Regions from separate parts of the Ruegeria sp. HKCCA5929 genome, predicted to be linked through region 2. Evidence: riboswitches for the same ligand, from Rfam matches in the RefSeq annotation. Region 2 holds a riboswitch; each other region holds the start of a gene.
The links. A riboswitch is a leader RNA that binds a small molecule or an ion and turns the genes downstream of it on or off. The one in region 2 is predicted to bind cobalamin.
Positions count from the first base shown of each region.

Region 1: linked by a shared signal. The riboswitch ahead of GOV90_RS09865 (DUF4198 domain-containing protein) and the one ahead of GOV90_RS06465 (hypothetical protein) in region 2 are both predicted to bind cobalamin.
Region 3: linked by a shared signal. The riboswitch ahead of GOV90_RS13175 (DUF1636 domain-containing protein) and the one ahead of GOV90_RS06465 (hypothetical protein) in region 2 are both predicted to bind cobalamin.

Region 1 is NZ_WQGE01000003.1:217,125-221,111, forward strand. It holds gene cbiQ (cobalt ECF transporter T component CbiQ) at 1-89, opposite strand, end outside; gene GOV90_RS09855 (cobalt ABC transporter permease) at 89-667, opposite strand; gene cbiM (cobalt transporter CbiM) at 664-1,275, opposite strand; gene GOV90_RS09865 (DUF4198 domain-containing protein) at 1,281-2,066, opposite strand; cobalamin riboswitch at 2,195-2,398, opposite strand; gene GOV90_RS09870 (LacI family DNA-binding transcriptional regulator) at 2,616-3,773, shown strand; gene GOV90_RS09875 (ABC transporter substrate-binding protein) at 3,770-3,987, shown strand, end outside.
Region 2 is NZ_WQGE01000002.1:352,038-356,024, forward strand. It holds gene GOV90_RS06450 (bifunctional 2',3'-cyclic-nucleotide 2'-phosphodiesterase/3'-nucleotidase) at 1-542, shown strand, start outside; RNA gene ffs (signal recognition particle sRNA small type) at 582-680, shown strand; gene GOV90_RS06460 (hypothetical protein) at 729-1,589, opposite strand; cobalamin riboswitch at 1,720-1,942, shown strand; gene GOV90_RS06465 (hypothetical protein) at 2,033-2,440, shown strand; gene GOV90_RS06470 (dual specificity protein phosphatase family protein) at 2,443-2,943, opposite strand; gene GOV90_RS06475 (DNA polymerase III subunit gamma/tau) at 3,116-3,987, shown strand, end outside.
Region 3 is NZ_WQGE01000005.1:65,753-69,739, forward strand. It holds gene cobN (cobaltochelatase subunit CobN) at 1-625, opposite strand, end outside; gene cobW (cobalamin biosynthesis protein CobW) at 629-1,684, opposite strand; gene GOV90_RS13175 (DUF1636 domain-containing protein) at 1,686-2,060, opposite strand; cobalamin riboswitch at 2,154-2,371, opposite strand; gene GOV90_RS13180 (NAD(P)-dependent oxidoreductase) at 2,518-3,474, shown strand; gene GOV90_RS13185 (SLC13 family permease) at 3,554-3,987, opposite strand, start outside.

The DNA of each region.
Region 1 (3,987 bases), on a different contig from region 2:
CGAGGGTCCAACTCTCCGATCACCCCGAAGGGTGCGCTGGCATCAGCCTCGGCCAGCGTCTTTGCCTGGGGTTCTAGAGCGTGAGCCATCAGGCGGCCATTTTCCGGCGTGCAGCGACATAAAAGCCGATGCCGAACAGACCGATGATGTAGCCGATCCCACCAAGAACGGTCTGCAAGTCGTTGTGTTCGCGATAGGCTGCAATCTCACGACGCAGAGGGCGGGTTTCGTCTCGCACCGCTTGGGCAATGGCCGCGCGCTCCTCGTCGGTTAATGACGCGACAGTCGTCGCGGTGTCGTTTGCGTTTTCAACCTGCGTAACAGGTTTTACAAGCTCGGCATCCACGCCCAAAATCTCAGCCACTTCCTCGGCGGGCATGGTGACCTCGGCAAGATGACCGGCGCCCAGATCTGCTTTGAAAGTGTGCGCGACAAGTTCGGTGGGGGTGTAGAGGAAGAAACCATCGGTATCTGTGACTGTTCGCCCCAGTTCAGCGCCATCGGGGCCGTAAACAACAACTTCTTGGTTTTCAGCCATGTCGCCGTTGGAAAAGCCCAATTCCCCTTCAATCGCGTCGCCTGCAGGAAAGACCCCTGCGATAACTTTATGGGCCAGCGCAGGAAGCGGGGTAAGCCATATCGCAACTGCAAAAATCAGATGCCTCATACGGGGGCCCCCCTAAAAAAGAGTTCAGGCTTGACCTTGCGGGTCAATAGAATAGCGAAACCGGTAAGTACCGCTTCGATTGCCATGACGGGAATATGTGCAAAAAAGACCAGTTTCGCGGCTGGTAGAAACGCGTCACCAGACAGAGCCAGAGAGACAGCGACAAGGGCCGTCGTGGCTGCAATCGAAAACGCGCCTCCGATCCCGCCCCAAATAGCGCCCTGTACAGGAGAGCCGCGTGCGATCAGACGGCCAAAGATCATCCATGTCAGCACTGCCGGAAGTGCGATGTTGACCGTGTTAATCCCAAGCACAGTCAAACCGCCAAAACCAAAAAACACGGCTTGAAGCAGCAAGCCAACAAACAGCGCAGGAAAAGCGGCCCAGCCGAGCAAAAGCCCGGCCAGACCGTTCAGTATCAAATGCACAGAGGACGGGCCGATCGGCACATGGATCAGCGAGGCTACAAAAAAGCTGGCCGACAGGACGCCCGCGGTGGGAATGCGGTCGAGGTCCAGCGATTTCAGCCCTATGGCAATGCCGCCAGCCGCTGCGATTGCGCCGCCGATCACAACTGGGTTCGAGAGGGCTCCGTCCACGATGTGCATAGGGGTTACTCCAGATCCCAGGCGCGGATCCAGATCACAGCATCCTGGCTCAGTTCTTTGCCTTCATATTCGGTTTTTGGGCCCGAACCCAAAGCAGCAAAACCCCAGTAACCCGCTTTCGGTACACCAAAGGTGAAATAGCCGTTCTCATCTGAAATCGCGACCAATGCGCCGCCCGGCAGTGGGGATGCTGTGGCGTCTTTGGCACCGTTTCCCGCCAGATCGGGCTCGGCTGCCATGTATTCGATTTCGATCTCAGCACCGGCAACCGGTTCGCCTTCGCTCAGTACACGGCCGGTGAAGGTGGAACCTGCAATGACGTTATAGGGCTTGTTCAACGGCAGAATTTCGGTCGCCAGACCTTGCGGTTGATCCCAGTCGGTGGGCAGTTCATTGCGGTTCAGGTAAGCCTTAGTGATCTGCTGGATATAGATATCCTCGGATTCTTCGTAGTAAGGCGCAGGTACCGTCACCAGCACATAGTCGCCGGAACGTTTCACCGGGACCGAACCGAGAAAGGCTTTGGCGCTGTTCTCGGGGCCTTCGAATGTGGTTTCTTCCAATGTACCCAACAGATCGGTCTTTTCGCCGTTGTGGATCACATAGAATTCTTCTGGCTTTTCCAGGGTCATCACGTGCCCGGCTTCAAACGGATGCCAGAAGACCAACTTGACAGGAACCTCCCCGGGACGCTCGATCATGGTATCCTCGGTGTATTCCAGCAGGAAATGAGCCTGCGCCAGCGCGGGCAGCGCCGCACTAGCGGCCGCGGCCAACAAAAAGTGTTTCACAAATACGTCCTTCTCACGTCGCGCCTTCCCCGGCACGCATAGGTTTTTGACATTGGGGAATGCGAAACTATTTGCCCCATCGGGCAAACAGATCCGGCGCACACCCCGTCGCCGATGATGAGCACCCTTTCCGAGGGCGCATGTTCGGCAGGTCTCCTGACTTGCGGGTCTTAACGCTCAACTGGCCTTCCCGGGTGTAACCCAGTGGCGTAATCAGTCTCGCTCGCCGCTTACAGTTGCGGGGGCAGTTGCAGATTTGGCCAAGAACGTGCCGCACTGCATTCCCTATTGCCTCCGGGTGACTCCCCGGAACCGAACATGGCGCGTTGATGACAGAAAAACTTGAGCACGGTCAACTCCCGATTGCGGCATTGGAAGGGTCATCTGCGAATTCCGGAGGTGTTCCGCTTTAATCTCATCGGCTGCGGTGATGTCTAAGTGTTGGTGTTGTGACCTGTTCGTTGATTGGGAGTGATTGTCCGTCGCGGGGTGCTGGAATTAATTTTTTGATTGCCGAAACCGGTTTCGGAACAGTTAAATGAAAGAATGATGGCGAATCCCGAATTGCAACAGCGACAAATCCGGTCCCAGCGCGCCGCGTCCGGTGGGCGGGTGAAGCTTGACGAATTGGCACATCACCTTGGTCTTTCGAAAAGCACCGTGTCGCGTGCATTGAACGGGTATTCCGACATCTCAGAATCAACGCGAAAGCGTGTTGAGGTGACGGCGCGCAAGATGGGGTATCGCCCGCTCAGCCATGCTCAGGCTATTCGAACGGGGCGCGTGCGTGCCATTGCCATGGTCATCAACAGTGAAGAACCGGACCGGCACAATCCGTTTTTTCAGGACTTTCTGGCAGGGGCTTGTGAAGCTGCAAGTGCGTCTGACTGGACGATGACAATTTCGACCGCGAAGTCGAAGCAGGACATGTTAAATGTTTTGGGCCGTTTGGTCGAAGAACGAAAGGCCGATGGATTTATCCTGCCACGCACCGAAGTAGATGACGCGCGAGTTGGGTACCTCAGCGACCTGCAGGTGCCTTTCATCCTTTATGGTCGGACAGGATATGGTCGAACCGGCTATCAGGACGACACATCGTGGTTTGATATTTCCGGTGAAAAAGCCATGAGCGGCGCGGTCGAACGTCTGGTCCGTTTTGGTCACAGCCGTATCGGGTTTGTCGGCAGTGATCCAAAGTTCAACTACAGCCACCTGCGTCGCGATGGTTATGTCGATGGGCTTAGGGCTGCAGGATTGCCAGTCGATCCCGAATTGATCCGAGAAGGCGCGCGCACCCGCGAAGAAGGGGCCGCTGAAGCGCGCGCTTTATTGCGTCTTCCTGTCCCGCCGACCGCGATTGTATTTGCGACGGATCAGGCCGCATTGGGAAGCTACTCTGTCTGTGCAGAATTTGGCCTTGAGATCGGACGCGATGTCTCGGTTCTTGGATATGACGGGGTCCCGGAATGCCAATACGCCAGCCCCGGGCTGACGACGTTCAGCGTCGACTCCAAACGGGCGGGTGAACGCCTTGCTACGATGTTGATACTTCAGACCCGAGGGGAAGAGCCCGCAACTTTGCGCGAGCTCAGCCAGGCGGTGCTGATCGAACGCGACTCTGACGGGCCGCCACTGCTGACGTCGAACGAGTTGGCGAAAAAAATCAAACAATCCATGGAAGACAATCGGGGAGGAAACCGACCATGAAACTTACACCAAAAGCAGCCAAGCTGATGCTCGGCTCTTCGTTGGCACTGGCGCTGATGGCCATGTCGGTACAGGCGGACACGATCCGTTTCTGGACGACCGAGGAACAGCCGGAGCGTCTGGCGAAACAGCAGGAAATGGCTGACCAGTTCAAAGCTGAGACCGGTACAACCGTTGAGGTGATACCTGTCACAGAAACGGATTTGGGCACCCG
Region 2 (3,987 bases):
GGCTGGAAATGTCGGCAAGCGTGCTCAACCAGCTGTCACATGATACAGAAGCGGACTTAGTAAACCCCGAACGTGCCGGTTACAATTTTGATGTCATCTTCGGCCTGTCCTATCAAATCGATCCATCGCAACCTGCGCGCTTCGACAGTGATGGTCGGTTGGTCGATCTTGACAACAGACGAATTCGCAATCTGACATTCGGTGGCCAACCTGTTCAACCTGCGCAAAGATTTGTCTTGGCCAGCAACAACTACCGCGCCAGCGGAGGCGGACATTTTCCTGCCGCCTCTGCGGCCCAACGCATCAACCTACCACCGCTCGACATCAAGGAACTGACGCGGGATTACCTGTCTCGTCGCCTTCCGCCCGACCCAATAGCGCGGCACCCCTATCCGTTTACACTGACAGCTCAAACGGGCGTAAATGCCTTGCTTCGAACAGGTCCCGGTGCCCTTGAACACATGGATGAGCTGCGCATGTTCAACGCCCAATTGCTAAGTCCTGATGAAGCCGGGTTCGAGCGGATCCGTCTGACGTTCTGACGGGTTGTCTTTTGCCCTCGCCTTCCCTATATCCAGAGTCGAGAGGTTGGCGCGGGCGAGCGCCTCGCCAACCTGGTCAGGTCCGGAAGGAAGCAGCCACAACGAGCCCCGCTTGGGTCGATGTCCAACCTCTCACTTTCCCCTCACATACCTAATGGGTGATACGCGGTCTCACCCAAAACGTGTTCAGATGTCGACAAAGCGTGGCCAAAGGGCCGCGTTACGACGGGCAAAAGCCCCAATATGCCCAACTTCAGATAACCCAAATTCAGCAGGTTTCAGCAGATGTCGTTTGGCCTTGGGGCCATAGAGATCGGCAAGCCGCCATACCGCCTCGGGTGGGACCATCTGGTCATCTTCAAAAGTAAACAGATCCACCGGTTTTTCAGTTTCTGTCCAACGCGCATCAGGCAACCCGGCTCCGATCTCGGGCATGTAACTCGAAGGAGCGGTGCACCATTTACGCCATTGCCAGTAGACCGATGCCGGCAAATCCGCACCAAAACCGATTGCCTTTCCGGGCAAGTACCCAAGCGCTTTGACCAGCAATGGGGCGTGCCCATACCAGAACACCCCGGCCAATCCACGGTAGGGCCATGGGTGATCGTTCAGGGTCACAAGCCCAGAACACACACAAATCATCCGGTCGATTTTGTCGATATCGGGCTGTACGGGTCCCAGCATGGCACCTACAGAATGACCAATCGTCCATTGTTGTGCACCGGGAAAACGCCTGCGCATTTCCGCCCGCGCCGCCGGCATATCGATCAAGGCCCAATCGGCCATTGTCGCACGTGCATCCTTCATGCGGCCGGTCAAAGAGTGCCCGAAGTCCCGGTAATCATAGGTTAGGCACGCCATGCCGCGCTCAGCGGCCAGCCAACGTGCGAAGTGGCGATAATAGTCGCGTGGCACGCCTGTGGCACTGTTCAGCACAACCACTGTGCCGGGTTCCGACAACGGTCGGTACAAGCGCGCTGAAAGGGTTGATGACCCGGACGGAAAGAGGAACTCTTCGGTTAAAACCGTCTGTTCTGTATCCAACATGATCCCTGACCCTGCGCCGAAGACAAAGTTTCTTACTTCAATAATTGAAACTCTACGCGGGAAGTTTTTACCCATCCAGCATGACCAAACGTCGGGGACAAAGATCCGCTTGACTCGGAACCGGATCAGACGCTAGCGATTGTGTGATGGTTCCTGTCCCCCACAAGGGGTCGGGATGAAAAGGGAACACGGTGCGGTTCCGTCTGGTCATCCGGACGCTAACCAATGCCGCGACTGCCCCCGCAACTGTAAGCGTTGAGCAATGCCGAAACGCCACTGGCCCCGAGGGCTGGGAAGGTCGGCAAAGCCATGACCCGCAAGTCAGGAGACCTGCCATCGAAACTGAAACCGAAACTCGGGCGGGGTGTCCGGGCAGGTCCTGACTGCACTTCGCTGTCCCACCTGACCCGATCCTTCTGTCCACCACGCGCGGAGGGCGCAGGATGATCTGGAAGACAAAGACGCATGAATACAGCGCAACGGTATGTCAGCGGACGGGCAAAACCTGCCCCGCCCTGGCGCGGCTGGCGCGCTCGATCTCCGAGGCCATGACACAAGCTTCGGCTGCCACAGGCGACGACTTCGAGTTTGACGGTAGTAGTGAACTTTCACATTGCACGAAAGGGTGTCAGGCAATTTTCCAGGCACAATCAGACAGTGTTCGCGTGTTTTGTGACACGCAACCCGACGCAGCAATTGAAGACCTGAACCTCTATGCTGATCTGATTTTTGGAAACACGTTCCGCACCCTGCCATCTGGCATCATTGCAAACCCACCATGCGCGATGATCGAGGTTGCAACGCTACGGCCCCGGAAAACCGTACACGCACCCGAACAGCTTTCGGCCTGAGGTCACACCACCTGCGCCGGGGAAACCCGGGCCGCCCAAGCCAGCTGCGCGTCTGTTTCCACAGCACAGGGGCGCAGCGACCGCAGACGCTCCAGCGCCTTGTCAGCCCGTTCGCCGCACTCGACCATCAGACGCAGGACAACCATCCCCGACCTGCCACAGCCGCCCCGACAATGCACCAGCACTCGGCCTCCTCCAGCCAGGGCATGCCGGGCGGCGGCGCTAACTTCTGGCCACGCCTCTTCAACCGCCGCCGTTGGTGCGCCAAAGTCTTCGATCGGCAGATGCACCCACCGGCTGGCGCGGCTTTGAATATCGCTGCCAAAATCCTGCGCCCCGTGCTGAAGCATCTCGACATCCGTTGTCATTGAAATGACAATCCCCGGCTTCCACGCGGCAATCGTATCCAGATCCGTCTCATAGTCCCCGCCATGTCCGGGTATAGACGTCAGGGCCAGCGTTCCTCCTGCGACTTGCAGGGCATAGATAACCAGCTGCGACATGAACGTGTGTCCTCCACCAGGAACTCTTTACAAAAATGAGTCTTAAATTTTGTTGGAACAGCTTAGTGCGAATCCGGTCGGAATCTAAATCAAAAATCATCGCGCCGCGCAGTGGACGCGGAAGGCAGCGGCCACTACGCTGAGCCGAAGCACCGAATCCGACCGAGAAAACATGACCGACACGCCCAGCCCCGCCTATCAGGTTCTCGCCCGCAAATATCGCCCGGAAACCTTTGCCGATCTGGTGGGTCAGGATGCCATGGTACGCACCCTGAAAAACGCATTCGAAGCGGACCGGATTGCGCAGGCTTTCATCATGACCGGCATTCGCGGCACCGGCAAAACCACCACCGCGCGGATCATCGCCAAGGGTATGAACTGCATCGGCCCCGACGGCAATGGCGGCCCGACGACCGAGCCTTGCGGGCAATGCGAACATTGCGTGGCGATCATGGAAGGCCGCCATGTCGATGTGATGGAGATGGACGCCGCCAGCCGGACCGGTGTGAATGACATTCGCGAAATAATCGACAGTGTCCGCTATCGCGCCGCCAGCGCGCGTTACAAGATCTACATCATCGACGAGGTCCACATGCTCTCGACCAGCGCTTTCAACGCGCTGCTCAAGACGCTCGAGGAACCGCCTGAACATGTGAAGTTTATCTTCGCAACAACCGAAATCCGCAAAGTGCCGGTCACGGTTCTGTCCCGCTGTCAGCGCTTTGATCTGCGCCGGATCGAGCCCGAAGATATGATCGGGCTTCTGCAAAAGATCGCAACCGCCGAAGATGCCCAAATCGCCGATGACGCGCTGGCGCTGATCACACGTGCCGCGGAAGGATCGGCACGGGATGCAACCTCGCTGCTGGATCAGGCGATTTCGCACGGGGCGGGTGAAACCACTGCCGAGCAGGTCCGCGCAATGCTGGGCCTTGCGGACCGTGGCCGCGTTCTGGACCTGATGGACATGATCCTGCGGGGCGACGCAGCGGGTGCGCTGACGGAACTCAGCGGGCAATACGCTGAGGGCGCAGACCCTCTGGC
Region 3 (3,987 bases), on a different contig from region 2:
GGTAAAACGTGACGACGATACGTTTTGCGTCGCCTTCGAACGCGGTATCCGTTGGGATTACACCACGATCCGGGCACCATGCGCCGCATTCAGGCAGGGTCTTTGCGCCCATCACCGGCCCGGCATAAAGCCCGGCTGCCAAGGCCATCTGGGCCAATGCCGCTTGCGCCGCGACCTCGCCACCGGTGTCGCACAGATGGGCCAAACGGCGTAGCGTTGAAACGGGCAGGGTGGAATAGTCATCCAGCCGCGTATCTTCGCGCCCATCCGCGGGCAGAATGGCAAGCGCGATACCCTTGGCCTGCGCCAGCGCCAGAACCTGTTGCAAGCCGTAGGACCAGTAAGGCACGCCGCCGATCAGGCGGATCAGAATGCCCTTGGCGCCGTCCAACGTCTGCTCGACATAAGTGTCGACGGACAGAGGGTGTTTGAGAGCGGTCAAATTGGCCAGTCGAAGCGTTGGCATTCGACCCTCGGTTCCGCCGCCACGATGCCAGCCCGCCGCGAAAGCGCCGAGGTCGCTGTCCGAGAAGGACAAAACAACCAGATCCGCCGGGCTTTGGCCCAGATCGGTTGGGGTCTCGGTTTCCTCGAGCCCGTGGCTTTCGCGGAAGACGACGTGCATGGTTTACTCGGCAGCCTCGGTGACGCCCGCGAGGATCGCGTGGATTTCGGCCTCTTTGATGTCGTCATGCTCGGCGATAACAACCAGACGCGAACGGCGCTCTTCCTCTGGTCCCCATGGGCGGTCATATTGGTGACGGACGCGTGTGCCCACAGCCTGAACCAGCAGGCGCATGGGTTTGCCCTGTACTGCCGCATAACCTTTGACCCGCAGGATGTTCAGCTCGGTCGCCAGACGTTCGATCTTGGCGACCAGATCGGCTGGATCGGTTTGTTCCGGCAACTCGACGATGATGCTTTCGAAATCGTCATGTTCGTGATCGTGATGACCGTCGTGGTGCGACGGACGTGCATCCATGTCGTCTTCGGCTGCGGCTTCCAGACCCAGTACAACGCGGACATCCACAACGCCCTCGGCGACTTCGACAACAGGCAGGGGGCGCGGTGCTTCGGAGGCGATGACTTCCTTGGCCTTGGCCACACCTTCGGGTCCTGCAAGATCAGGCTTGGTCAACAGGATGATGTCGGCGCAAGAGATCTGATCCTCAAACACCTCGGACAGGGGCGTTTCGTGATCGATCGAGTCGTCGGCGAGGCGTTGGGCATCGACAGCTTCGACATTCGGGGCAAAGCGACCGGCGGCGACGGCCTCGGCATCGGCCAGAGCGATCACGCCATCGACAGTGATCTTTGAGCGGATATCCGGCCAGTCGAACGCTTTCAGCAGCGGCTTGGGCAGGGCGAGGCCAGAGGTTTCGATCAGGATGTGCTCGGGGCGCGGCTCCAGCGCCATCAGGGCTTCGATGGTTGGGATGAAGTCGTCGGCCACGGTGCAGCAGATGCAACCGTTTGCCAGCTCCATGATGTTTTCCGCAGGGCAATCCGGGATGGCGCAGGATTTCAGGATGTCGCCATCCACGCCCACATCGCCAAACTCGTTGACGACAACAGCCAGACGTTTGCCCTGCGGGTTCTGCATCAGGTGTTTGACCAGCGTTGTTTTTCCCGAGCCCAGAAAGCCGGTGATCACGGTGACGGGAAGTTTTTCGAGATTCGACATGTCAGGCTCCAATCGGGGGAATGCGCGAAGCGCAGTTTTTGCGGAAATGTTCAGGGCGCTCGCGCCATTTCACCAGGCCATCTTCGGTGGCCAGATACTTGGTTGCGCCGTCGACGATTACATCGACATGGTCCACTTCGTTCAGGTTTTCGTAAACGAAGGTCCAGCGATCGGGGCCACCGCGCAGCACGATAGAACAGCCCTGATCGCAGTTCGAAAGGCATTCGACAGGTTTCAGGGTGATGCCTTCAGGCAGTTCGGCTTGTTCCAAGGCCTGGTGCAGCAATGTGCCGGGGCGTTGCGCATCGTCTTCGATAGGCAGCCCGCGGCGGCAGGTCGTGCAGACCAGCAGCTCGACCGGTGTGGTCTCAGTCATGTCTCTCATCCCCCCAAATCCTCTTCGCGGGGGACGGGGTTTCAAGCGGGCCACGTGTTGCAACATGGACCCGATACCGGAACACCCCGCCCGGTTTCAACTTCGGGTGCTGGCAGGTCTCCCGGCTTGAGGATGTCAGAGGGCCGGTACGTCAGGGTCCTCTGTCGGATGTCCCGCCTTCCCGGCCTAGGCCAGTGGCATTGGGCACCCTCTCCGGTCACGGTCGCGGGGGCGGCTGCGTTTGGCGGAAGATCCGTTGACGCATTCCCTTTTCATCGGCTCTTGCCGACACCAACGAATGGGTCATGCGGCACCGCTGGCCCGCTTGTCAAGCGCGTTGCGCGTAACATCAGGGGGCGGGTGTGAAAAGCGACCTGTGGTTGTCGTTGGGCGGCATGAATGGTCAGATAAATCCGTGATCGCATGACGGGTACAAGCCAGCAGGGAGAGGCGACATATGAAAGTAGGATTCATCGGGTTGGGAAACGTTGGCGGCAAGCTTTCGGGTTCCTTGCTGCGAAACGGGATTGATCTGACGGTGCACGATCTGAACACGGATCTGGTGGCCGAGTTCGTCGCCCGCGGTGCAAAGGCGGCAGAAGGCCCGGCACAGTTGATGCGCGATTGCGATGCGGTCATCACCTGCTTGCCATCGCCTGCGGCATCAGATGCGGTCATGCAAGAGATGCTGCCTGAAGTGGGCCCCGGCAAGATCTGGATGGAGATGTCGACAACCGATGAGGCCGAGGTCAAGCGTTTGGGGGCCGAGGTGATCGAACGCGGCGGTGCGGCGGTGGACTGCCCGGTTTCGGGCGGGTGCCATCGGGCGGCCACCGGCAATATCTCGATCTTCGCGGGATGTGACCGTGCGACTTTTGAGCGGATTCTGCCGTTTCTGACCACCATGGGACGGCGTGTTTTGCACACGGGTGAATTGGGCTCTGCCTCGGTTTTGAAGGTGCTGACCAACTATCTGGCCACAGCCAACCTGATCACCTGCGCCGAAGCGCTGGTCACGGCAAAGGCGGCGGGCATGGATCTCAACACGACATATGAGGCGATAAAAATCTCGTCCGGTACGTCCTTTGTGCATGAAACGGAAAGTCAGGTCATACTGAATGGTTCGCGCGACATCTCCTTCACTATGGACTTGGTGAAAAAGGACATTGGTCTGTTTCAAGAGGTAGCGGACCGCGCCGGGGTGCCTCTGGAAATGAATCCGGTCATGATCAAGATTTTTGAAGATGGCATTGCCCGGTATGGCGATCGCGAGCTGTCGCCGAATATCATCAAACGTCTGGAAGAGGCGACTGGTTTGGACATCACAGCCCCCGGTTTCCCGCCGGAGATGGAAGATGATGAACCGGAAGAGCCGGGGTATGAGGTTGTCCCGCAAGGCCGGGGCTCGGCGTAGAGGTTCAAGCTAACCTTTCCAACAAAACTAATCGGCAATCGGGGTGGGCCAGCCCAGAAATCCGGCCCCGATTGCCGCGCTAGTACATAACGTTGATCATCACCAATGAAACGACAAGGAACAGCGCGGTCATGATGCCGCCTGAACGGACGAAATCCATGACCTTGTACCCTGCCGGACCCATGATCAGCGCATTGACCTGATGGGTCGGGATGATGAAGCTGTTCGAGGTGGAAATGGCAACGGTCAGCGCAAAGACTGCAGGGTTGCCTCCGGCAGCCACTGCAATGGACACAGCCAGCGGTACGAGCAGAACGGTGGCGCCAACATTCGACATGACCAATGAAAACGCCGTTGCCAGAACAGCAATGCCCGCTTGAAGCGACCAAAGCGGCCAGCCGTCGAGAATGACCATGATCTGCTGTGCGATCCATGCGGCTGTGCCGGTATTTTGCACCGCCTGTCCCAAAGGTATGAGGCAGGCAAGCAGGAAAACAGTGTTCCATCCAACGG